DNA from 3 places in the Ruegeria hyattellae genome. Region 2 is predicted to be linked to each of the others. Evidence: riboswitches for the same ligand, from Rfam matches in the RefSeq annotation. Region 2 holds a riboswitch; each other region holds the start of a gene.
What was found. A riboswitch is a leader RNA that binds a small molecule or an ion and turns the genes downstream of it on or off. The one in region 2 is predicted to bind cobalamin.
Positions count from the first base shown of each region.

Region 1 (7,999 bases), on a different contig from region 2:
ATATGGCTGATATCACCGGCCCATTTCTGGTTTGGCTGATCAGCCATGAAGGTGCGATCCTGCAGGTTCGGTGCAATGTTGAACGTGTGATCACTGTACGTCGTGACCTTGTGCTTGCGGGTTTTGACGGCGGATATGCCGTTCTGACGCATCAATCTGCCAACGCAGTGGTGCCCCACATCCAGACCAATCTCCTTCAACTCTTCGGTCATGCGTGGCCTACCAAGGCCGCCCAGGCTGAGACGCGCCTGTTCTTTGATATGTGCCAAGGTCACAATATCAGAACTCTGTCTGCGGCTGGCCGGACGGGTTCGGAAGGCCCGCAATCCACGCGTACTGACACCAACAACATGGCATAAGCGTTTGGCCGGAAAACTGTCACGGTGTTCTTCGATGAACCCAAATCTCATTGCTTTAGGCCCGCGAAGAACTGGGTGGCTTTTTAGGATGCCCCTCTCCTCCTTGAGAATGCGCACCTCACGTCGAAGGCGTTCATTCTCCTGAGCGAGGCTCAATTCCTCTTTCGAAACCACATCGGTGTCTCAATGAGCCGTGATCCACTTGTTCAGCCTCGACAACCCGGCGCCCAAATCTGTCGCCACCCGCTTACGCGTCAGTCCACTGGTCAGCGCAATCCGAACAGCGTCTTGGCGGAATTCGTCCGACCGTTTCAGTCCCCTAGTTCGTCTCCTTTGCCGCAATAAATGCTATCAAAGGAGCCGCATCAAACCGTGACAGATCCACTCAATATCTATCTGCCAAGTGTGACCCGAGCCAAAGGCCACTTTTGGATATCGACACGGCCCGAATGGGTGGCTGAGTTTTCGCTCGCAGGGGCGCTGTCCAGTGTCAAACCCTCGGCAAATGGTGGGCATCGGTGCCGGAAGAGCAGCGTCCCACCAACGAAAGCGCCCGCGCCTAAATGCAGGCCCAATGGCAAGAGCCTTGGGGTGACCGTCGTAAGGAAATCGTATCCATCGGAGCGGGCAGCGATTGACCAACTTTGAAGGCGCGATTGGATACCTGCCTCGTTCCCGCAGTTGCGGCCCCAGAGCCGGGCAACTTGCCGGACTATCAAGACTCATTTCCAATCTGGCGCCGGGTGGAGGATGCCGCAAGAACTTCGCGAGAAGGGCCGTGAAAGATGCAAAAAATCGGCGTCGCCGCCGGACATGATGCGGCTTCGCTCAATACGTTCCTGCAACCGGGCTGTGTTGCATCCGTCTGGCGTCGACAATCCCCACCGGATGTGCAGACTTGGCTTGATCGCCTCAGTCCGGAAGTTCTGCCACGCGGCCGCGTTATTCTGCCGCTGAACGCGGTCAAGACCTCCATGCGGCACGTCTGTGATATGTCTGGTTTGATTGCTGGTCGCGAATGAGAGTGGCTTCAGAATGATATTGTATCTCTGGCCTCCAATCGGAGGCACGGAAGAGACCCGGCGCGTCCTGGTGCTGGACCCTGCGTTTGATCCGGACGACGAGGCATGAGCCGCAATCTGGGTCAAAGCAGCCTGCGTCGGAAACGGCGCTCTGGCAATTCCATAGCCGCGTTTGACTGCCTACCAACCCCATTGAGGCAGTTGTTGTCTGAAGCTGCGCTACGGAGGTCCCCGGCATCCGCGCGGAGCATTTGGTCAAAGTTGCAGGCCAAAGGACTGACGCCGGACGAAACACTCATACCGCTGAGCCAGGCCAAGGCCAAAACGCTCGCCCGCGACCGGAAATCAACCGTTTTCATAGCCAATGCTCAAACTTGAAGGAAAACCCATGTTTCTTCCATTGCAGCTTGCCATTGCTACCCTTGTTGCTCTTGGCTCCGCTCTCCCAGCGACTGCTCAAGAGAAAGCCTAAAGACTCTGAGCGCTTAAGCTTTGATTAAAGGGCTGTTGCTTCAAGTCTCGATTGACATGGCGCTCGGTCTAAGACAACCAAGGATCAGATGGTTCCCGATGGTTCGCCAATGGGATGAAAAGGGAATACGGTGAGGTCTGCCAATTGGCACCAAGTCCGTTACTGCCCCCGCAACTGTAAGCGGTAAGCGATGCCAAAAACCACTGGCCAAAAGCCGGGAAGGATGGCCAAGCTTCGACCCGCAAGTCAGGAGACCTGCCATCATGTTTTTAACCAACCAGGGGCGGGGCGTCCCGGAAGGGGGCTTTGATGGCACGTCTGATACGTGTTTACATGATCGGCACCTTCTGGCCTCGCTTGGCTTCAAGCGGAGCGGGCAATGCCAGATGCACATGACCATTTCCTTCTGATCTGTTCGACCTGTAGCGGCACAGTGCCTGTTGATGCCATACGCAATACGTTGACAGACAAGTTGCCTGCGGGGTTCGTTGTTCGTAGCGTTGCCGCATGGCCGGTTGCGCACGTCCGATGTCCGTCGGGTTTCAGGCCGTCGGCAAAGCGCAGTACCTGTTTGGTGACATTGAGAGCGCAGAAGACATCGAGGCGCTGGCCGAATTCGCGCAACAATACCACGATAGCTCGGATGGCTGGACCCGCGCCACCGACCGACCGGAAACATTATTCACAAAAACTCTTTCTCGCTTGCCCCGAATCCAGTTGGAGGAGCCAACATGACGACCTCGACCTTTTTGGTTGCACGTGATCTTGAGTACCATGCGCTCAACGGCGATGCCCTGTTGCAAGGCGCCTCGTTTGAGTTGCACGAGGGCGCGATTTTGGCAATCGCCGGCCCGAACGGGGCCGGAAAAACGACGCTGCTGAATCTTTTATGCGGGACGGCTGCAGTGGTTCTGGGCAATGTGCTGGTCAAAGGCCGCAGCCTGAAGCAGATGCCCGCCAAAGAGCGCGCCCGAATGATCGCCGTTGTCAGCCAGCAAGAGCTTCCGGATGGCAGGCTACTCTTGCGGGACTACGTCGCACTCGGTCAGATTCCGATCTGGTCCGATCGCTCACCGGATGAACACGCCGGGGAACTAAGCAGGATCCTGGAGATGACAGGCCTTGGTGCGCTCGCCGACAAGCGGATGGCGGTGCTGTCCGGGGGCGAGCGTCAACGCGCCCATATCGCCCGGGCATTGGCACAGAATCCCTCTTTGCTGTTTCTGGACGAACCAACCAATAACCTCGACCCGGATGCCAAAGGCCGGATGCTGTCTCTGGTCGCCGATCTGGGGATCACGGTCGTGATGATCGTCCACGATCTGGTGATGATCCCAGAATTCGCCACCCATGTGGCGTTGATGAAATCCACACGGTTGACCGGCTTTGGCCCGGTGGCTGAAGTGCTGACCCCTGACCGGGTTCGCGACACGTTCGGCGTCGATTACCTGTGCTTTCACCACGAAGGCCGCGTGATCCCGGCGCTGGATATCCGAAAAACCATAGTTTCAACTTAAACCGAGGAACATTCACCAATGAAACACATCTGGTCCGTGGCGCTGGCAACAGCCATGGCAAGCGGTGCCTCTGCGCATGAGGTCATCGTTGACAATTGCGGCGAACCGCTTGTCTTTGAGACCCAGCCGGAGCGGTTGGTCGTGCACGACATGAACATGACTGACATGGCTTTCGCACTTGGCCTTCAGGAAAAGATCGTTGGCCTGACCGGCATCACAGGCTGGTACAGGACCAGCCCGGAATTCGACACGCTACGCGGCGATATTCAAGAGCTAGCACCGAAGTACCCTACCGTTGAAAACCTCGTAGCTGTGGAAACCGACCTGTTCTTCGCAGGCTGGTATTACGGCATGAAACCCGGTGGCGACGTCACTCCCGACACACTCGCCCCGTTTGGCATAAAGACTATGATTCTGACCGAAAGCTGCGTGCATCTGGACAAGGGCCGTCCCGAGGCCAGCATGGACCTGCTGTTCGACGACGTTATGCGTCTGGGCAAAGTGATGCATGTGGAAGAAAAGGCGGAGGAATTGGTTTCGGGCTGGAAAGTGAAACTGACTGCGATCGAAACCCAGACTGCTGATTTGCCCAAACCGCGCGTCTTCCTGCTGGATGGGCCGGCGGACGCGCCGTTTACGGCTGGCAAGTTTGCCATCCCCGACGCGATGATCGCCGCCGCAGGGGGTGAGAACGTAACCCATGACATGGAAACAAGCTGGGGCCGAACGTCGTGGGAGTCCGTAGCTGCAGCGAACCCGGAATTCCTGGTGCTGCTGGACTACCAGACTGGAAATGGTGCCGAGGATACGTTCAAGTTTCTGCAGGAACACCCGGTAATGTCCCAGACTGATGCCGTGAAGAACGAGCGCTGGATTGGTCTGCGGTACGAGGAACTGACCCCCGGACCGGCAAATATCGAAGCGATCTCGAAAATGGCCAAAGCTATGCATTCGGGTCTGAACTGATATGGGCCGACATGGCCTGACACTTTTGATGGGGGCGGTCGTTCTAGCCGCTCTCTTGTTGATTTCGACCATCTATGGCACCACGTCTATTCCCGTCTCCGACACGGTCACCGCCATTCTGCTGGGGACCGGTCTGAGCGACGGGGACATGTCACCGCTGCACCGGATCGTGTTTGATCTGCGCCTGCCGCGCGCCCTTTTTGCCGCCGTGATTGGGGCTGGCTTGGGCATCGTCGGCGTTGCCTTGCAAACCACAACGCGCAATGACCTGGCGGACCCGTTCCTGTTTGGCCTATCTTCGGGGGCTGCCGCCGGGGCAGTGTTCGTCATAACGGTGACCGGGGATATTCTGGGCTTCTGGACCTTACCGCTGGCCGCATTCTGTGGGGGGCTTGTGGCGTCGGGCATCGTGCTGGCGCTGGTTCATGGGTTGCATACGAGCGCACCCGAAAAGCTGATATTAGCCGGTCTGGCCGTGTCCTTCCTGTTCTCGGCCATCACCAACTATCTGATTTTTGCTGGTGACAGTCGCGCCGCGCATTCGGTGATCTTCTGGATGCTGGGCGGCCTGGGTTTGGCCCGGTGGGAGACATTCCCGCTGGTCTGTGCGGGATTAGCCCTGATCCTGACCTATTCGCTCTATCGCAGTCGCTGGCTGGATGCGCTGCTGACTGGGGATTTGACCGCCGCGACGCTTGGAGTGCCCGTGCAGGGCTTACGGTTCAGCATGTTCTTCGCCGCTGCTCTTGCGACGGCGGTGTTCGTTTCGGTGGCGGGAGTGATAGGCTTTGTCGGCCTGATGGTACCCCACATTGCCCGTGGGATTGCGGGGCCATTGCACCGCCAGCTCTTGCCGACTGCGGCGATTGTGGGCGCGGCCTTGCTGACCGGCTCAGATATCATCAGTCGGCTGCTGATTGCCCCACAGGAACTGCCCGTCGGGATCGTCACCACCTCAATTGGCTCTGTTTTCGTGTTCTTGCTGCTATTCAGAACGGCAAAAAGTCGGAGGTAGCGTTCAACGCGATGCCATGAACCGGATGTATTCGAAAGCAAACATTCAAGTGCATTTGAGAAAGGGCATCTTTGTCCCGCGACCCAGTCATTGCCTCTAGCAAAATGCTGCGCATTGCATGAATGGCGTGTTTGGTGAAGCTGCATTGGGGCGAAGAGAGGTGCTACCTCACCAACTAGGCACTCCAACACACATTCTAAACTGGGTTGTGACAAATTCCCTATCTTTCCGAAAAGCAAGGAGAACGGACATGACCCACACAGAGCTGGATTTGCGTGAGAGACGCGCAATCTAGTATGGCCTCATAACCGATTGAAGTAATTTGACAAAGCAGAAAGAGCGCTTCAGCTTGAGTTTGAAAAAAGTGGATTGATAAAATTCAGCCCCCATCTGCCTGTATCTGTCGCGTGTCGATGGCTTGCACATCGCTGCCACGCCAGAGCGTGGCAATGAGGGCAAGCGCAATGCCGCAGCACAGTATGCCCATCACGAAGGGCAGATGCACGTTGATGCCGATCAACGCGCCTCCGGCCAGCGACACCAGCCCTGAGCCAAGGGTGAAGAGCGCGATCGAGATGCCCATGACCCAGCCTTGCTCGGCCTTGCCCGCACTGGCCGAGAACAGCGTCAATATGGTCGGGTATCCCACGGCAAAGCCCACAACGATCGGGATCACCAGAACGTAGGACAGGCTGGCCATCGGATTCAGTGTGAACACGATCAGCGACAGCATCATCACCAGCGTGGCCACGGTGACAATCGGGATCTTGCGATAGCGCTGGCCCAAAGGACCGACCAAAATACCACTAGCCAGCGCCATGGTCAGGCCAAAGACCACCAACAGGACACTGTTCTGCAACGTGTCGAAGCCGAACCGCTGCAGCGAATAGTCGTTGAGATAGATGAAGAAGGAATTCAGACCCAGTTCAAAGAAAAAGAACACAAGCCCCAGCTTCAGCACCACCGGTCGGCTGCGCACGCGCCAGAGGTTGACGAAGACCTCGGAAATTCCGAAATCAATCTTGCGCCGGTCGGTGCGGGTGTCGTGGAAGAACATCAGGATCAGAACCAGCGTGAGCGCGATCAGCCCGGCCGCCACGACGAAGGGCAGTTGCAGCGTGGCATAATCGCCGAGAATACGGGTATCGCTCAGCAGTCCGGCGATCAGCGGCCCGGCGACCAGGCCAAGAGCGGCGGCGACCACGACGCGGCCCATATTGCGGGTGCGTTCGTCATCGTCGCGACTGACATCCACCAGTGCGGCCTGCGCGATCGGTTGGTTGCCGGCGGTGAACCCGGAAATCGCGCGGCCCAATAGCAGCAGGTAATAATTCGACATCTCGACCGCGACCACGGTCAGGATATAGCCCGCCAGCGCCCCGATCAGACAGATCACGATCCCGTTCTTGCGCCCGATGTAGTCCGATAGTTTCGAGATATAGGCGGCGCCAAAGAACCAGAAGATATAGAAGGTCGACAGCAGCGCGCCATACATCAGGTTGCGGGTAGCGTGACCGGTGTCCGGGGCCAGAAACGTGCTGTCGGGGCTGATCAGCAGCGTGCTGATGATCGGCAGGATCAGACCCTGCCCCATCACATCGACAAACACCACCAACATCAGGGAAAGGCGCAGCATGACCATGTTCGTGTCCCTCCAAGAGTGTCGTGCCTTCAGCATCGAGCCAAGCCTCTTAAAAAACAACATTCTCGCGAAAATACCGAGGAATGAGGCCCATTCCCTGCCACGGGGCCTGCGCCGGGCTGTGCATCGGCAAAATGTCGCGACCCCTTGAAACTCAGTATGACACCGGCCTAATTGCTGCTACGCAGAAACCACAAGAAGATGACTCGACGTTGCCAGTGAGAAGGAGGCGAACATGCCTGAGTCCAATCCCTGGATCGACTACGTGGTTGATGCCAGCCAGCGAACCGCCCTGTTTCTGGATATCATGCGGGAGCGCGGCAACCAGTATAACGCCCATATCGCTGCCACGGCACCCAATGTTCTGGGTTTCGCGTATGACGTGGTGATGGATGGCCGAGATCTGCCGGACCGGGTCAACTACGTGCTGACCCGTATCAAACCGCCCAAGGCCGTCACTATCGACCCGCGCAAACGTCCCTTTGTCGTCATCGATCCGCGCGCAGGCCATGGCCCCGGCATCGGCGGCTTTAAGGCCGACAGCGAGATTGGCGTGGCGCTGGCCGCCGGGCACCCCTGCTATTTCATTGGCTTTCTGCCCGAACCCGAGCCGGGCCAGACCATCGAGAAGGTTATGCGCGCTGAGGTGGCCTTTATCGAACATGTCGTTGAGGCTCATCCGCAGGCAGACGGCAAACCGGCGGTGATCGGCAATTGCCAGGCTGGCTGGGCAGTGGCGATGCTGGCCTCTTACAGGCCCGATCTGTGCGGCCCGATCATTCTGGCGGGCGCGCCGCTCAGCTATTGGGCGGGTGTGCATGGCAAGAACCCTATGCGCTACAGCGGCGGATTGCTGGGTGGAGGCTGGCTGACCGCGCTGACCGGCGATCTGGGCGCGGGCAAGTTCGATGGCGCCTGGCTGGTGCAGAATTTCGAGAACATGAACCCCGCCAACACGCTCTGGTCCAAGCAGCATAACGTTTTTGCTAAGGTCGATACCGAGCGC
Region 1 is NZ_JBGOSH010000002.1:176,081-184,079, reverse strand. It holds partial or broken gene AB1E33_RS04805 (IS3 family transposase) at 1-701, opposite strand, end outside; partial or broken gene AB1E33_RS04800 (CobW C-terminal domain-containing protein) at 744-1,141, shown strand; gene AB1E33_RS04795 (DUF1826 domain-containing protein) at 1,145-1,381, shown strand; gene AB1E33_RS04790 (DUF6525 family protein) at 1,487-1,759, shown strand; cobalamin riboswitch at 1,926-2,130, shown strand; gene AB1E33_RS04785 (DUF1636 family protein) at 2,382-2,588, shown strand; gene AB1E33_RS04780 (ABC transporter ATP-binding protein) at 2,585-3,370, shown strand; gene AB1E33_RS04775 (ABC transporter substrate-binding protein) at 3,389-4,336, shown strand; gene AB1E33_RS04770 (FecCD family ABC transporter permease) at 4,338-5,351, shown strand; gene AB1E33_RS04765 (MFS transporter) at 5,731-6,987, opposite strand; gene AB1E33_RS04760 (DUF3141 domain-containing protein) at 7,229-7,999, shown strand, end outside.
Region 1: linked by a shared signal. The riboswitch ahead of AB1E33_RS04785 (DUF1636 family protein) and the one ahead of AB1E33_RS07950 (hypothetical protein) in region 2 are both predicted to bind cobalamin.

Region 2 (7,999 bases):
CCAGTCCCGCCCTGATCTGGAGCGAGACATGATTGCTGTGGCCGAGGCATTGCTTGCTGCAGGCGCGGATGTGAATGACGGCTACCCCTCGGAACCGGGCAGTCCACATCAACTTTCGGCTCTATACGGAGCAATTGGACATGCCGACAACATGATCCTCGCCCAATGGCTGCTGGATCACGGTGCCGATCCGAATGACGGTGAGTCGCTGTATCACGCGACCGAGCTGGGGCATCACACGGGGCTGCAAATGCTGCTTGCCGCCGGAGCCGAGCCACGCGGGACAAACGCGTTGCTGAGGGCGTTGGACTTCAACGACCCCGAAGCGGTGCGCCTGCTGCTCGACCATGGCGCTCAGGTGGAAGAGTTCAACGATGACCCTGTCGGAGGTGAAGAACCTTGGGTCATGCCCGCCCTGCATCAGGCTGCGCGGCGTATGTGCGATGGGCCGGTGGTGGACCTGTTGCTTGCCCATGGTGGCGATCCAAGCAGGCTCTATAAAGGCTATTCCGCCTATGGTTTCGCGCGGGTCTTCGGCAATTCGACGCTTGCCCGCGCAATTGAGGCGACAGGCAAGGCCCCACAGCTCACCCAAGCAGAGCAGCTTCTGGCCCAGGCCGCTGATGGGACTTTGCTGCCCGGCGCGTCTGTGGACGCGGCCAGCCTGCCTGATGAATACCGTACCCTTATCCGGTCGATCCTGCATCTTCCCGGCAAACTGGACCATGTGAAACGTCTGGTCGCCCTTGGCCTGAACCCCGAGGCACCCGATCGCGAGGGGCTGACCGCCCTTCAGGTCGCCGGGTGGGAGGGGTTGCCGGATATGATGATCTATCTTCTTACGCTGTCTCCGGATCTGGGCCATGTGAACGGCTATGGCGGCGGGCTGGTGTCGACCATTCTGCACGGTGCGGACAATAATCCGCACCGGGATATCCGCGATCACGCCACCTGCCTGTCGCACGCGCTAGCGGCGTGTGCGCCGCTGGGGCGCAACCTGATAGAGGCAAGCGGCGACCCAGAATTGACTCGGATCATGGAGGAATGGGCAGAGGCCCATCCCGATCAGGTCACAGAAAACGTGCCTTGACGGATCATGCTGCGGCCTGTGCCTGATGCTCGATCAAGGGTAGGCGCAGTTCGATCATGGCGCAGGGCGGCGCGCTGTCGGGCGCGGGGAAGCCCTGCCCCTCCGGGTCCATCATCGCGTTGGCATAAAGTTCCATGATGTCGAGATCGGCGGTCTCGGCAACACCGGCGAACATACGTATTCGCGCATGGTTGGCCCGGTAGACCGCCGTGCAGTCCTGCCCGCAATGGGCAAGCTGCGCGCTGCCGTCGATCTCGAAATCCGGCGCCGTCACCGCGCGGGCCGAGGCCATGGCATCGGCCAGCCGATCCACCATCCGAGCAAGCGCCGGGCAAGGTTTGCCGGTTATCAGACATTGGGTTTCCGCAAACGTTCGGTTGTTCTTCGTCCAGATCACATCGCGCCCTCCGCGCTGACGGGAAGGGGCTTGTGAACGTCCGTGACCAAGTGCAGCCATCAGACCCGCACCGGACACCCCGCCCGCGTTCGAGTTTCAGTTCCGATGGCAGGTCTCCTGACTTGCGGGTCGTCGCTTTGCCGCCCTTCCCGACCTTTCGGCCAGTGGTCATACGGCATCACTCTCCGCTTACAGTTGCGGGGGCAGTCGCGGATTTGGCCTTGTCAGGACCGCACCGAGTTCCCTTTTCATCCCAACCACAGATGTGGTGTGAGAACCATCACACAACCGCTAGTCCTTGCCGCCCGAGTCTGTCAAGAATTTCCGTCCCCGGTCCCCACGCCGCGCCTGACGATGGTGGGCAGCGCCCGCAACGGGGCCGAGCTTCTCCGGGCACGTGACAATTGCCAAGCGCCCTGGATCAGCATGAAGAACTCTTCGGCGGTAGCCTGCGGCGTCTTGACCCCAAGCCGCTTGGCGTGCTGCGTCGCTTCGGAAATCCAGCCCTCATAAAGATGCGCGGCATGGGAGCGGAACGCCTCGTTATCGGGCCCTTCGAACAAGGTACTCGAGATCGGGCATCCATCCCACTTTCCCGAGCGATCGAAAATTTCTGCCAGCCGCGCGCACAGGGCCTGCGTCCCCTCGGCAAAACTGCTGGCCGGTTCATAGGCCACGGCGATCATCCGCAGCATTCGGTCCGAGGCCCAGGTCGCCGCCGCCAGTGCCAGATCCGGTTTGCCATTCGGAAAGTGGTGGTACAGCGATCCTTTCGGCGCATTCGCTGCCGTCAGCAGCTCGTTCAGACCTACGCCGTTGTAGCCGCTGCGCCGGAACAGTTCGGCAGCGGTCCGGATCAGCCGATCCTTGGTGGGCATAGGACGTTTTTCTTTCATCGCTCTTGGATATTGACAGGACTAGACCAATTGGTCCACACATATGATCAATAGACCAATCGGTCTAGCAACGGGAGAGCGCCCATGCTTGATGCGCAGACAACCATCCTGACCCATGACATCTGCTTTGATGCCGGGCCCGCGACGCTGTCGGGGAAATTGTTCCTGCCGATCGGTGACCCTGTCGCGGCGGTGGTGATCAACAGTGCCACCGGCGTGCCACAGTCGTATTACCGCCACTTCGCGCGCTGGCTGGCCGAATCCCACGGCATGGCCGTCCTGACCTATGATTACCGCGATTTCGAGACTTCGCGCAGCGGACCACTACGGACCTCACGGGTCAAAATGTCGGACTGGATTCTGATCGACATGCCCGCCGCGCGTGCAGAGGTGCGGCGGCGCTTTCCGGGTACGTCGCTTTGGGTGATCGGCCATTCTCTGGGCGCGATGGCGATGCCGATGCAGGACGGGATCGAGGACATTAGCCGCATGATCAGTGTCTGTTCCGGCCTAGTACATCATGGCGACCACCCCTGGCCTTATCAGGGTCTAGCGCGCCTGTTCTGGTTCGGTCACGGGCCGCTCGCCACCCGCCTTGCGGGCTATTTGCCCGGCCGACTGATCGGATTTGGCCCCGATTTGCCCGCAGGGGTGTATTGGGAATGGCGGCGCTGGTGTACCTCGCGCGATTCCTATTTGCCCGATGCTGGTTGGACCCTGCCGCAGCCCAACTGGCGACGCAGCGACGCGCCTGTAAAGATGGTCACTCTTACCGATGACGACGTCTGCCCGGCAGTCGCCAGCGAACGGCTGGCACGGCTCTTTGACGGGCGCGCCACGCTTGTCCCGCTTGAGCCGTCCGCATTCGGGTTGCGCAAGGTAGGCCATCTGGGAGTGTTCACCCGCGCGAATGCGGCGCTCTGGCCCGAGATTATCGCTTGATTGGCCTTTGTCAGAGCCATTCCACGTCGCCCAGAAAGATATACCCCGCGCCATAGATCGTCTTGATCAGGCGTGGGTTCTTGGGGTCTTCGCGCAGCTTGGTTCTGAGCCGCGAAATGCGTACGTCCATTGCTCGGTCAAAGCTTTCGCTAGCCGCACCTCCCAGAGCCTCTTGCATCTGAGCGCGACTGATCAGCCGCTTGGGGCTTTCCAGAAACAGCCGCAGCACCTCGCCCTCGGCATGGGAAAACGGCGTTTCGCCACTATCGCTGTCCTCCAGTACGTAGCGATCAAAATGAGCCGTCCAACCATTGAAATGCGCCGTCTCGCCTGCAGGCGCGGGTGTTTTCGGCCCGCGCAGACGCGCACGCACCCGCGCCACGACCTCGGCCGGATCGAATGGTTTGGTGATATAGTCGTCTGCGCCCAGTTCCAGCCCGGTGACGCGGTCCTGCACCTGCGCTCGACCCGAGATGATGATCACAGCCGCCCCCTGTTCAAGCGCCAAACGATGCACCAGAGCCAGCCCGTCGGTGTCAGGCAGCGACAGGTCCACCAGACACAGATCCGGCGTCACCCGCTTTAGCGAGGCTTCGAATTCGCGGGCGCGGGCAAAGCACTGCGTCCGAAAACCCGCCTCTTCCAGCGCGTCAGTCAGGATTTGGCGGATCGCGGGTTCGTCGTCGAGAATGGTCACCAATGCGTTGGTCACGTCCGGGCCTCATTGTGGATCAGCGCCGCCAATTGACCGGTTCCGAACGGCTTGCGCAAGACCGGCGCGCGCGCAATCGCGTCGTGATAGAGCGGATCAGACGCGGGGAGCGAGGTCATCAGAATGCAGGGCAGATTGGCGGGCAACCGCTCCATCAGGTCCAGCCCCGTCGCATCCCCCTCAAGCCGGATGTCGGACAGAACCACCGAGATGTCGCCCAGATCGGCGACCAGCGCGCAGGCCTCGTCCACCGAGGTCGCCTCGATCACAGAATGCCCCAGTTCGACCAGCATATCGCGGAACCCGGCGCGCAGATCGTCATCGTCTTCGACCAGCAACGCCAAACCGCCTTTCATGTCGGGCGCGACCCGGAGGGGCAAGCGCACAACAACGCTGGCGCCCACCGGCGTATTGGACAATTGCAGATCACCGCCTGCCAGTTTAACCGTGTCATAAACCATGGACAGGCCCAGCCCCGACCCTTCGCTGCCCTTGGTTGTAAAAAACGGGTTCAATGCTCTTTTTAGAGCCTCATCCGAGAACCCCGGTCCGGTATCCGTGACCGCTATTTCCAGCCAGGTCCGCCCGATACAATGAGCGCTGACGGTGATCTGACCCGTCGCTCCGCAGGCATCGCGCGCATTCAGAACCAGATTGAGCAGCGCGTCCTGAACCATGCCGGGATCCAGCATCAAAAGCTGGCTCTTGGTATGGTCCAGTACTGACAGACCCACTCCGCGCGGAAGTGACGGTGTCGCCAGCAGTTTAAGGTCTTGCAAAATGCCCCCCATATCTACCGCCTTGGGCCGCGGCGTACGGGTTCCGGTCATGTCGGCAATCCGATTCAGCAGCCGCCCACCCCGGCGCGCGGTGGTCTGGGTGGCCGTCACTAACTCGGTGGCGTCAGACGACAGCTCCATCTTTTCCAGCTTACCCTGCATCCCGAGAATGATGGTGAGCAGGTTCGAAAAATCATGCGCCAGCCCGCTGGTCATTTGAGCGGCCAGCGCCCTCCGCCGCGATTGCTGCAACGCGACGCGGGCCTGTGTTTCTTCAGTGATGTCCATCGACAGAATGAAGACACCGCCGCTTTGATCAGGGGTAAAAGCGACCCTAATACGGCGCGAATCGTGGTTTTCGGTAAATTCGAACACGGCATTCTCACCGTTATAAGCGTCGGTCAAATAAGGCTCGATCCGCACATAGGCGTCGTGCCCCAGCGCGTCCGAGATATGCAGGCCCAGAATGTCCGACGGTCGCCCCGGCATCACCGCGCTGAGCCGCCGGTTCGAATAGGTGTAATGCCCGCTCGCATTCACATGGGCTATATGCGCCGGCATCATCTCGGTCGTGAGACGGGTGCGTGCTTCGATTTCGGTCAATTGACGTTTGGTTTCCTCCAACGCCGTGTTGCTGGCCGCCAGTTGCCGGTTGGTCGCGGACAGTTCCTCGGCATGGGCCAGCAGTTGATCCGACAACTCTTCGGACCGAGATTGCAGCATCTCTTCGACCCGCCGGGTCCGGGTGATGTCGGTATAGACCGCCACCCAGCCGCCCTGCGGCAGCGGCGACCCCTCTATCGAGATCACCTGCCCGTTGGGCCGTTCGCGTTCCAGATAATGCGGCTCAAACGCGAGCGCCTGATCGACGCGGGTCTTGATCAGGTCCTCAATATCGTCGGCCGGGCCATATTCGCCCTTCGCGGCGATAAAGCGGATCGTATCGGCAAACCCGGCGCCCGGCGTGACCAGTTGATCGGGCAGATCGAACATTTCCTGAAAGCGCCGGTTCGACAGCACCAGCCTCAACTCGCTGTCATAGATCGACAGCGCCTGCGCGATCAGGTTCAACCCTGCGGTCGTCATCCGTTTGGTTCGCTGGTCGTCCTGATCCAAAACACGCCCTCCGGCCACAGACCTAGCATCGGATCGCCGCATGGCACAGGGGCAAACCGGCGCCGAGGGGGCGCTGTTACAATTCGTAAGAATTGGGAAAACATCAGGTAAAAGTTGACCGCGAGATTTTGCGGCGTTCCTTATAGGGGCAGAATCGCAAGAAGCGGTCTTTCCGGTTAATCGAACCGACCGGATCGGGAGGAGAAGAGTTTTGGACAACACGCAGTCGGCTGCCGGGGGTTTGCACTCTCTTCCGGCGCTGCTTCATCGCAATGCACAAGCCTTTGCTTCCGCCCCGGCCTATCGCGAAAAGGAATTTGGCATCTGGCAATGCTGGAGCTGGTCCGAGACTGCACAGGAAATCGAGGCGCTGGCGCTGGGATTGCTCAATCTGGGCGTACGAGAAGGCGACTTCATCGCCATTATCGGGCGCAACCGACCCTATCTGTATTGGTCGATGGTCGCCGCACAATCGGTTGGCGCGGTGCCGGTGCCGCTCTATCAGGACGCGGTGGCCGAAGAGATGGTCTATGTGCTGAGCCATTGCGGCGCGCGTTTTGTGATCGTCAGCGATCAGGAACAAGCCGACAAGGTCATCGAGGTTCAGGATCAGCTGCACCAGTTTGAGCATCTTATCTATCTCGATCCGCGCGGGATGCGTAAATACGACCACCACCAGTTGCACCAGTTCAGCCATGTGCAGGATCAGGGCCGTGCCGCGCGCGATGAATGGATCACCGATCTACACACCCGCCGGGACAAGCTGAACTACGACAGCACCTGCGTGATGCTCTATACCTCGGGCACCACCGGCAAGCCCAAGGGCGTGGTCCTGTCGAACCGCAATGTGATCGAAAGCGCGAAGAACGCCTCAGATTTCGATGGGCTGACCAGCAGCGAGGATATCCTGTCCTATCTCCCGATGGCCTGGGTCGGCGATTTCATCTTCTCGATCGGTCAGGCCTATTGGTGTGGTTTCTGCGTGAACTGCCCCGAAAGCGCCGACACGATGATCACCGACCTGCGCGAAATCGGACCAACCTATTTCTTTGCCCCGCCCAGGGTGTTCGAAACACAGTTGACCAGCGTGATGATTCGGATGGAGGACGCCAGCAAGCTGAAGAAGCGGATGTTCCACCACTTCATGGCACATGCAAAAAAAGTTGGCGGGCTGATCCTGGATGGCAAGCCGGTCGCCCTGATGGATCGCCTGAAATATGCCATCGGAAACGCGCTGGTCTATGGTCCGCTCAAGGACACGCTTGGCCTGGGCCGTGTCCGCGTCGGCTATACGGCGGGCGAGGCGATCGGGCCAGAGATTTTTGAGTTCTACCGCTCGCTGGGCATCAATCTGAAGCAGCTCTATGGACAGACCGAGGCCACCGTGTTCATCACCGTACAGCCCGATGGCGAGGTGCGGCCCGATACTGTCGGTGTGCCTGCACCTGATGTCGAGATCCGCATCGATGACAGCGGCGAGATATTCTACCGGTCGCCCGGCGTTTTTGTCGAGTATTACAACAACCCCGACTCCACCGCCTCGACCAAGGATGCTGAGGGCTGGGTCGCCACCGGCGATGCGGGATTCATCGAAGAGGGGTCAGGTCATCTGCGGATCATCGACCGCGCCAAGGACGTGGGCAAAATGGCCGATGGCGCGATGTTTGCGCCGAAATATGTCGAGAACAAGCTCAAGTTCTATCCCGACATCCTCGAGGCGGTACTGTTCGGCAATGGCCGCGACCGGTGTGTCGCCTTTATCAATATCGATCTGACAGCGGTCGGAAATTGGGCCGAGCGCAACAACATCGCCTATGCCTCCTATCAGGAACTGGCGGGGCATTCTCGTGTGTTAGAGACGATTCAGGAGCATGTGGAGACGGTGAACCGCTCGGTTGCCGAGGATCCCATGTTGTCGGGTTGCCAGGTGCATCGCTTTGTGGTGCTGCATAAGGAACTGGATGCAGATGACGGCGAAATGACGCGCACCCGCAAGGTGCGCCGTCGCATCGTGGAAGAGAAATTCGCCGATATCATTGCGGCGCTATATGACGGGTCGGACAGTGT
Region 2 is NZ_JBGOSH010000003.1:101,564-109,562, forward strand. It holds gene AB1E33_RS07945 (ankyrin repeat domain-containing protein) at 1-1,090, shown strand, start outside; gene AB1E33_RS07950 (hypothetical protein) at 1,095-1,487, opposite strand; cobalamin riboswitch at 1,578-1,783, opposite strand; gene AB1E33_RS07955 (TetR/AcrR family transcriptional regulator) at 1,802-2,365, opposite strand; gene AB1E33_RS07960 (alpha/beta hydrolase family protein) at 2,468-3,325, shown strand; gene AB1E33_RS07965 (response regulator transcription factor) at 3,336-4,037, opposite strand; gene AB1E33_RS07970 (PAS-domain containing protein) at 4,034-5,902, opposite strand; gene AB1E33_RS07975 (AMP-binding protein) at 6,144-7,999, shown strand, end outside.

Region 3 (7,999 bases), on a different contig from region 2:
GCCGTCAGATTGGCCAGCCGCAGGGTCGGCATCCGACCTTCGGATCCGCCACCGCGATGCCAGCCCGCCGCAAAAGCGCCGAGGTCACTGTCCGAGAACGACAGCACCACCAGATCCGCCGGGCTCTGGCCCAGATCGGTCGGGGTTTCCGTTTCCTCTAACCCGTGGCTTTCGCGGAAGACGACGTGCATCGGAGGTCCTTACTCGGCAGGCTCGGAAACGCCGACGAGGATATCGCGGATCGCACCTTCGTTGATGTCGTCATGTTCGGCGATGACGACCAGCCGCGAGCGACGCGCTTCATCCGGTTTCCAAGGGCGGTCATATTGATGTCGCACCCGCGCGCCAACGGCCTGAACCAGCAGGCGCATCGGCTTGCCCGTGACGGCGGCATAGCCTTTGACCCGCAGGATGTTCTGCTCATTAGCCAGACGTTCGATATTGGCGACCAGTTCGACCGGATCGGTCTGTTCGGGCAACTCAACGATGATGCTTTCGAAATCGTCATGCTCGTGGTCGTCATGGCCATCGTGATGGCTGGGCCGCGCGTCCATGTCATCCTCGGCCGCAGCCTCAAGGCCCAGCACGACACGCACATCCACCGCACCTTCGGCAACCTCGACCACCGGCAGCGGGCGAGGGGCCTCGGCGGCAATGATCTTGCGGGCTTTGGCCACGCCCTCGGGACCGGCCAGATCTGGCTTGGTCAGCAAGATGATGTCGGCACAGGAGATCTGGTCCTCGAACACTTCGGAGAGCGGCGTTTCATGGTCGATCGAATCGTCCGCAAGGCGCTGGGCGTCCACGGCTTCTACATTGGGGGCGAAACGGCCGGCCGCGACAGCTTCGGCATCGGCCAGCGCAATCACGCCATCGACGGTGATTTTCGAGCGGATATCGGGCCAGTCGAACGCCTTGAGCAGCGGTTTCGGCAGCGCAAGCCCGGAGGTTTCGATCAGGATGTGATCGGGTCGCGGGTCCAGCGCCATCAGCGCCTCGATGGTGGGGATGAAGTCATCGGCAACGGTGCAGCAGATGCAGCCATTGGCCAGTTCCATGATGTTTTCTGCCGGGCAATCGGGAATGGCGCAGCTCTTGAGGATGTCGCCATCAACGCCGACATCGCCAAACTCGTTGACGATCACGGCCAGACGTTTGCCCTGCGGGTTCTGCATCAGGTGGCGCACCAGTGTGGTCTTGCCCGAGCCCAGAAAGCCGGTGATGACAGTAACGGGAAGTTTTTCGAGAGTGCTCATTCTCAGGCTCCAATCGGGGGAATGCGGGCCGCGCAGTTCTTGCGGAAATGGACGGGTCGCTCGCGCCAGGGCACGAGCCCGTCTGCGGTGGCGTGGTATTTGGTGACGCCGTCGACGATCACGTCCACGTCGGCAGCCTCGTTGAGGTTCTCATACACGAAGGTCCAGCGCGACGGACCGCCGCGCAGCACGATGGAGCATCCCTGATCGCAGTTTGACAGGCACTCCACGGGTTTCAGTTGCACGCCCTCGGGCAGCTCGACCTCGGTCAGCGCGTCATGCAACAGCCTGCCTGGACGCTGGGCATCATCCTCGATGGCCAGGCCACGGCGGCATGTGGTGCAGACCAGCAGTTCCACTGGTGCGGTCTCGGTCACGTCTCATCCCCCCTCGGGTCGCGGGGGACGGGGTACATGCGGGCCACGCTGCAAGACATGGACCCGTCACCGGCACACCCCGTCCGGTCTCAGTTCGGGCGCTGGCAGGTCTCCCGGCTTGCGGATGTCGGGGCCATCTGGCCCCGGTGGCTGACCCGCCTTCCCGGCCATTCAGGCCAGTGGCTTTGGGCACCCTCTCCGGTCACGGTCGCGGGGGCGGCTGTGCTTGACGGGGGATCCCGCTGGCACATTCCCTTTTCATCCTCTCTCAAGGACACCAACGCCAGCGACATGCGGCAGGCAGAGCGGTGTTGTCAAGCGCTTCGCGACAGCTATGGACCCCAAGGGTGAAAAAGCGACAGGCCGGGGTCGCACAGCGGCATGCCGCGCGTCTGTCACCATGCATGCATGAGCAAAATGCGCGAAGGAGTAAGCGGCATGAAAGTAGGGTTCATCGGATTGGGAAATGTGGGCGGTAAGCTATCGGGATCGTTGCTGCGCAACGGTGTCGATCTGACCGTGCACGACCTGGATCACGATCTGGTCGGTGCATTTGTTGCCCAAGGGGCAAAAAGTGGTGAGAGCCCGGCCCAATTGATGCGCGACTGCGATGCGGTCATCACCTGCTTGCCATCACCCGCTGCCTCTGATGCGGTGATGCAGCAGATGTTGCCCGAGATTGCGCCCGGCAAGATCTGGATGGAGATGTCGACCACCGACGAGGCCGAAGTCAAACGCTTGGGTGCGCTGGTGATAGAGCGAGGCGGGGCGGCGGTGGATTGTCCGGTTTCAGGCGGCTGTCACCGCGCGGCGACCGGAAATATTTCGATCTTCGCCGGATGTGATCGCGCCACCTTCGAACGTATCGCGCCGTTCCTCAAGACGATGGGTCGACGCATCCTGCATACCGGCGAGTTGGGCTCGGCCTCGGTGCTGAAGGTGATCACCAACTATCTGGCCACGGCCAATCTGGTGACCTGCTGCGAGGCGTTGGTGACGGCAAAGGCCGCCGGAATGGACCTAAACACGACCTATGAGGCGATTGCGATCTCGTCGGGGACGTCCTTTGTACATGAAACCGAAAGCCAGGTGATCCTGAACGGCTCGCGCGACATTTCTTTCACCATGGATCTGGTGAAGAAGGATATCGGGTTGTTTCAGGATGTGGCCGACCGCGCCGGTGTACCGCTCGAGGTCAACCCGCTTCTGATGGGCATCATCGATGACGGTATCGCCCGCTTCGGCACACGTGAACTATCCCCCAACATCATCCGACGGCTGGAAGAGGCCACCGGCCTCGATATCCGCACGCCCGGCTTTCCCGCCGAAATGTCCGATGACGAGCCTGAGGAGTCTGGGTATGAAGTGGTGCCCAAAGGCGCCGCAGCGCCGGGCTGACCGCGGACGAGCCAAGGCGCGTCATGCAACCCGATCGTGTTCGGTCCCGGCAACTGGTGGATCGGATCAGCAATGAATCTGTCTGGCTCTGAAGTCCAGATTTTGCAGATGTATTCGTATGATGTGAGGCCCTTGAGCGTCTTGAGACTCTACCTTTACTACGTAATGCCGCGACGCATTCAAAAGGCAGATAGACGCCTCGAAGCGGACATTAGTACATGACACATAGTGACCACTCTTAGGTTCCGGCATCTTGCAAATCTCTGTTTGCTTCACATGACTGGACTACATCTGCAACGAACAGTTCAACTGCTCGTCTGTGCAGACTTGTAGACCGGGTTGCGAGGTGGAATGTCGAGGTCCAGTGCAATCGGTTAGGTGCAAGCTCTTTGAGCTTTCCGTTCTGCCCCCGGCTTTCTACAAAATGAACTGGCAAAGGTCCCAAATAATGGCCGGTTTCAATGAGCGTCGCCATCGCTTCCATATTTGCCACGATTGCTTTTGGGTCATTCGACTGGAGTTCCGGTGACACCAGCATGCTGTAGGATCTTTGACATATCTGATAGCGCGAAATGACATCGAGATCGATCTGGTCATTGGGCAAGTCAAACAGTGGATGGTCGCGACCGCAATACAGCCAATGCTCTTCCTGACACAGTTCGGTGTAGGTCAGTTCGGCGACCTGATTGCGAAACGGTGCAATCGCCACGTGCAATTCTCCGGTTATCAGCCGTTGCGTTAGTTCTGTTGGTGAGGCGACTACGATTTCCAAACGTACGTCGTTCGGGCGGTCCAAGAACCGCTTTAGCGACTTATCCAAGTTCAGATCCGCAAGTGTATTGACGGCATCGACAACACCGATCCGGAGATCGCCTGTTGTGACGTCCCGGAGTTCCAGCAGTTCGGCGTCGAAATCACGTGCGCTGCGCAGAATGTCTCTGGCTTTGCCATATGCGATCTCACCCCGTTCGGTGAGTCGGAAGCCACCGCGGCCGCGTTCGCACACCCGGTAGCCAAGAGCCGTTTCCAGATCGCGGATCCGGATGCTGATAGCGGATTGCGTGATGCCCAACGTAAACTGTGCATCGGTGAAACCGCCACAATCGACGACAGCCACAAATGTTTCGAGAAGTGTATTTCTCAGCAGTTTCAACAGACAATCCTCTCGCCGTCCAATACATGAAATTTGGTTATGTGAACATTAACAATATGATATTTTTTTATGCAATAACTCATGATGTGATTGTTCCCAGAAGTGACCGCTAAGCGATATGGGAGGACAATCGCGTGACATTCTCTTTCAACATACTGAAGACAACCGCAGCCGCAGCGCTGCTCAGCCTGGCGCCGATTGGCGCGATGGCCGAGGATTGGAAATTCGCGATCGAGGAAATTCCGGGCTCGATCATGGACGCCTATGCACAGGAGTTCAAATCCCGCATCGAAGCCGCAACAGATGGCGAGGTTACTGTGACCGTCTATCCGATGGGCACGCTTGGCACGGCAACCGAAACGGTCGAGCAGGCCGCTGATGGCATCATCCAGTTCACCAACGTCTCCATCGGCAACCTCGGCACCATCGTGCCGGAAAGCCAGGTGTTCCTGCTGCCCTATCTGTTGCCGTCCGACCCGGCGGCGACTTCGAACATCCTCAGCAATTCGGAAACCATTTATGGTCCGCTGAACGATGATTTCCGTCAGCGCGGTCTGGAAGTTCTGACCATGTATTCCGAAGGCCCCCAGGTCTGGACCACCAACCGTGAAATCCGCGCACCTGAGGATTTCTCAAACTTCAAGATGCGGGTGATGGTTTCGCCGATCCTGCTGGAGACCTATAAGAACATGGGCGCCAGCCCGACGCCGCTGCCGTTTGGCGAGGTATTCGGCGCGTTGCAGCTGGGTGCCGTGGATGGTCAGGTCAACCCGATCCCGACCATCGAAGAGATGAAGTTCTACGAGGTGACCAGCCACCTGATCTGGGCTGGCGAACAAGAGCTGGTGACCACTGTTGTCGCCGGATCGGACTGGTTCGACACTCTCAACCCCGACCGTCAGCAGCTGGTGCGTGACACAATGGCCGACATGACCGGTTTCATTGATGGCGTTGTGACCGATTTCAACCAGCAGCGCCTGGACATCATCAAGGAAGCCAAGCCCGACATCGGTCTGATTGTCCTGACCGACGAAGAGCGCGACGCCTTCCGAGCCCAGAGCACAGGTACATCTGCTGCCTATGTCGAGATCGTTGGCGACCGTGGTCAGGAACTGCTGGATGCCCTGCAGACAGAGCTGTCCGGCAACTGATCCCGACCAAATGCGCCACTCACTCAAAACGTCCTCACGCGCTGTGTGCGTGAGGAACTTCAAAAGGGAAGGACGCGATGCAAAGCGGTACTGCCACTCGTTTCGGCTTGTTGGGAAAGATAGACGCCGTCATCGGACGGATCGAAGTCTGGATCCTGAGCTGGGGGATCATCCTGATGGCCTTGAACACAATCGCCAATGTCTTTGGCCGCTACGTGTTCAGCCAGTCCATCTATTTTTCCGAAGAACTGAATGAATTTTTGATCGTGATCGTCACCTTCATGGGGTTGGGCTATGCCACCCGCAAGGGCATCCATATCCGCATGTCGGCGATCTATGACGCCCTGCCAATCAATATACGCAAGGGTCTGATGGTCGTGATCGCGGCCGCGACGGCGGTCGTGATGGCGGTACTGGCCTGGTACGCGCTGGAATATGTGCAGAAGGTCGCTTCGCGCGGCCGGATCACTCCGGCGCTGCAACTGCCACTTTACTTGACCTATGTCTGGGTGGCGATCGGGTTGGCGCTGGCATCAATCCAATACGTGCTGACAGCGATCCGAAATCTGAATTTCGCCGAGAAGGACGTCTATGTCTCCTACTTCGAAATCGACAGCTATGAAGATCCGGAAACGGCTGCTGCAATCAGGAAATATGAAGATTCGACGGAGGCAGACAAATGACTGAATTGATGCTGGCCGTAATGATCGTCCTGTTACTTGCAGGCTTTCCAATGAAAATGCCGCTGATATCAGCGGCGGTCCTGGGGTTGCTCGTTTATTTCCCCGACATGAACATGCAGATCCTGATCCAGCAGATGATCGGTGGTGTGAAACCTGCGGCGCTGATCGCGGTGCCGATGTTCATTCTTGCGGCGGACATTATCACCCGAGGCCATTCCGCGAACCGTCTGATCGATCTGGTGATGAGCTTCATGGGCCACATCAAGGGCGGGCTGGCAATCTCGGTCACGTCGGCCTGCGCGCTGTTTGGTGCGGTCTGCGGGTCGACCCAGGCCACCGTGGTCGCCATCGGCGGCGCCATGCGACCGCGCATGCTGAAATCGGGTTATAGCGACAGTTTCACCATCGGACTGATCGTGAACGCCGCTGACCTGGCCTATCTGATCCCGCCATCCATCGGCATGATCATCTACGGCGTAGTGTCGGGCACATCGATCTCGCAGCTGTTCATCGCGGGTATCCTGCCGGGATTGCTGATCGTGGTGCTGTTTTCGGCATATTGCATGGTTTACGCCTATCGCCATGATATCCCCGTTTTGCCGCGCGAAGGCTGGGCGCAACGTTTGTCCTCTCTGCGCAAGGCGCTTTGGCCCATGGGGTTCCCGGCTATCATCGTCGGCGGCATCTATGGCGGTATCTTTTCACCGACCGAAGCGGCAGCCATCTGTGTGCTCTATGCTGTTGTGCTAGAAGTTGTGATCTTCCGCTCGATCAAGTTACGCGATCTGTTCGATATCGCGCTGTCCACCGGAGCCATCACCTCGGTTGTGTTCATCCTGATTGCCGCGGGCGCTGCCTTTAGCTGGACGCTGAGTTTTGCGCAGGTGCCGCAGACCATCATCGCCGCGCTGGGGCTGGAGCAGGCAAGCCCGCTCATGGTTCTGCTGGCTATCAACATCGCGTTCTTCGTCGGCTGCATGTTTGTCGACTCGATCGTGGTGATCCTGATCCTCGTGCCGATCTTTGCGCCCATGATCAAGGCCAGCGGGCTGGACCCGGTTCTGGTCGGTGTTCTGATCACACTTCAGGTGGCCATCGGTGCTGCCACGCCACCCTTCGGCTGCAACCTGTTTACCGCGATTGCCGTCTTCCGCCGGCCCTTTGTCGAGGTGGTGCGCGGGGTGCCCCCGTTCCTGATCATCCTTTTGATTGTGACCGGCCTTCTGGTAGCTTTTCCTCAAATCGCGCTGTTCCTGCCGGAACTGGCCTATCGTTAATCCACAAGAATCGGAGAAATCATGTCGGGACATGGATATGAAGCTGGTCGTCTGAATCTGCCTTTCGTTGGCATAGCGACCTTTGGCAAGAAACCCTATGTCGGGAACTGGGACGAAATCGATGCCGAAGTGGCCATCCTTGGCGCTCCGTTCGATTTCGGTTGCCAGTTCCGCTCGGGCGCGCGTTTCGGGCCGCGCTCGGTGCGCGAGGCGTCAACCCTTTTCAGTTTTGGTCATGCCGGCGCATATGATCACGAGGATGACGCCACCTATCTGGGCAGCGACGTACGTATCGTCGATCTGGGCGATGCCGATATCGTCCACACCAAAACCGAAGAAAGCCACGCCAATATCGAATATGGTGTCAAAAAGGCCCTGGATGCTGGTGCGATTCCGGTCACAATCGGTGGGGATCATTCGGTTAACATTCCCTGCATCAACGCCTATGCCGAGGATTGCGCAAAAAACGGCCCGATCCACGTGATTCAAATCGATGCGCATCTGGATTTCGTCGATGAACGTCATGGTGTCACAGTGGGCCACGGCAACCCTATGCGTCGCGCGATCGAGAAAGACTATGTTTCCGGCATGACCCAACTGGGCATCCGCAATGTGTCTTCGACGGCGAAGGAGGGGTATGATGATGCGCGCGCCCGTGGGTCGGATATTCTGTCGGTTCGACAGGTGCGTAAACTGGGCACCGA
Region 3 is NZ_JBGOSH010000005.1:377,615-385,613, forward strand. It holds gene cobN (cobaltochelatase subunit CobN) at 1-191, opposite strand, end outside; gene cobW (cobalamin biosynthesis protein CobW) at 201-1,256, opposite strand; gene AB1E33_RS15170 (DUF1636 family protein) at 1,259-1,633, opposite strand; cobalamin riboswitch at 1,720-1,930, opposite strand; gene AB1E33_RS15175 (NAD(P)-dependent oxidoreductase) at 2,072-3,031, shown strand; partial or broken gene AB1E33_RS15180 (IS481 family transposase) at 3,067-3,177, opposite strand; gene AB1E33_RS15185 (LysR family transcriptional regulator) at 3,270-4,184, opposite strand; gene AB1E33_RS15190 (TRAP transporter substrate-binding protein) at 4,319-5,335, shown strand; gene AB1E33_RS15195 (TRAP transporter small permease) at 5,413-6,018, shown strand; gene AB1E33_RS15200 (TRAP transporter large permease) at 6,015-7,295, shown strand; gene speB (agmatinase) at 7,317-7,999, shown strand, end outside.
Region 3: linked by a shared signal. The riboswitch ahead of AB1E33_RS15170 (DUF1636 family protein) and the one ahead of AB1E33_RS07950 (hypothetical protein) in region 2 are both predicted to bind cobalamin.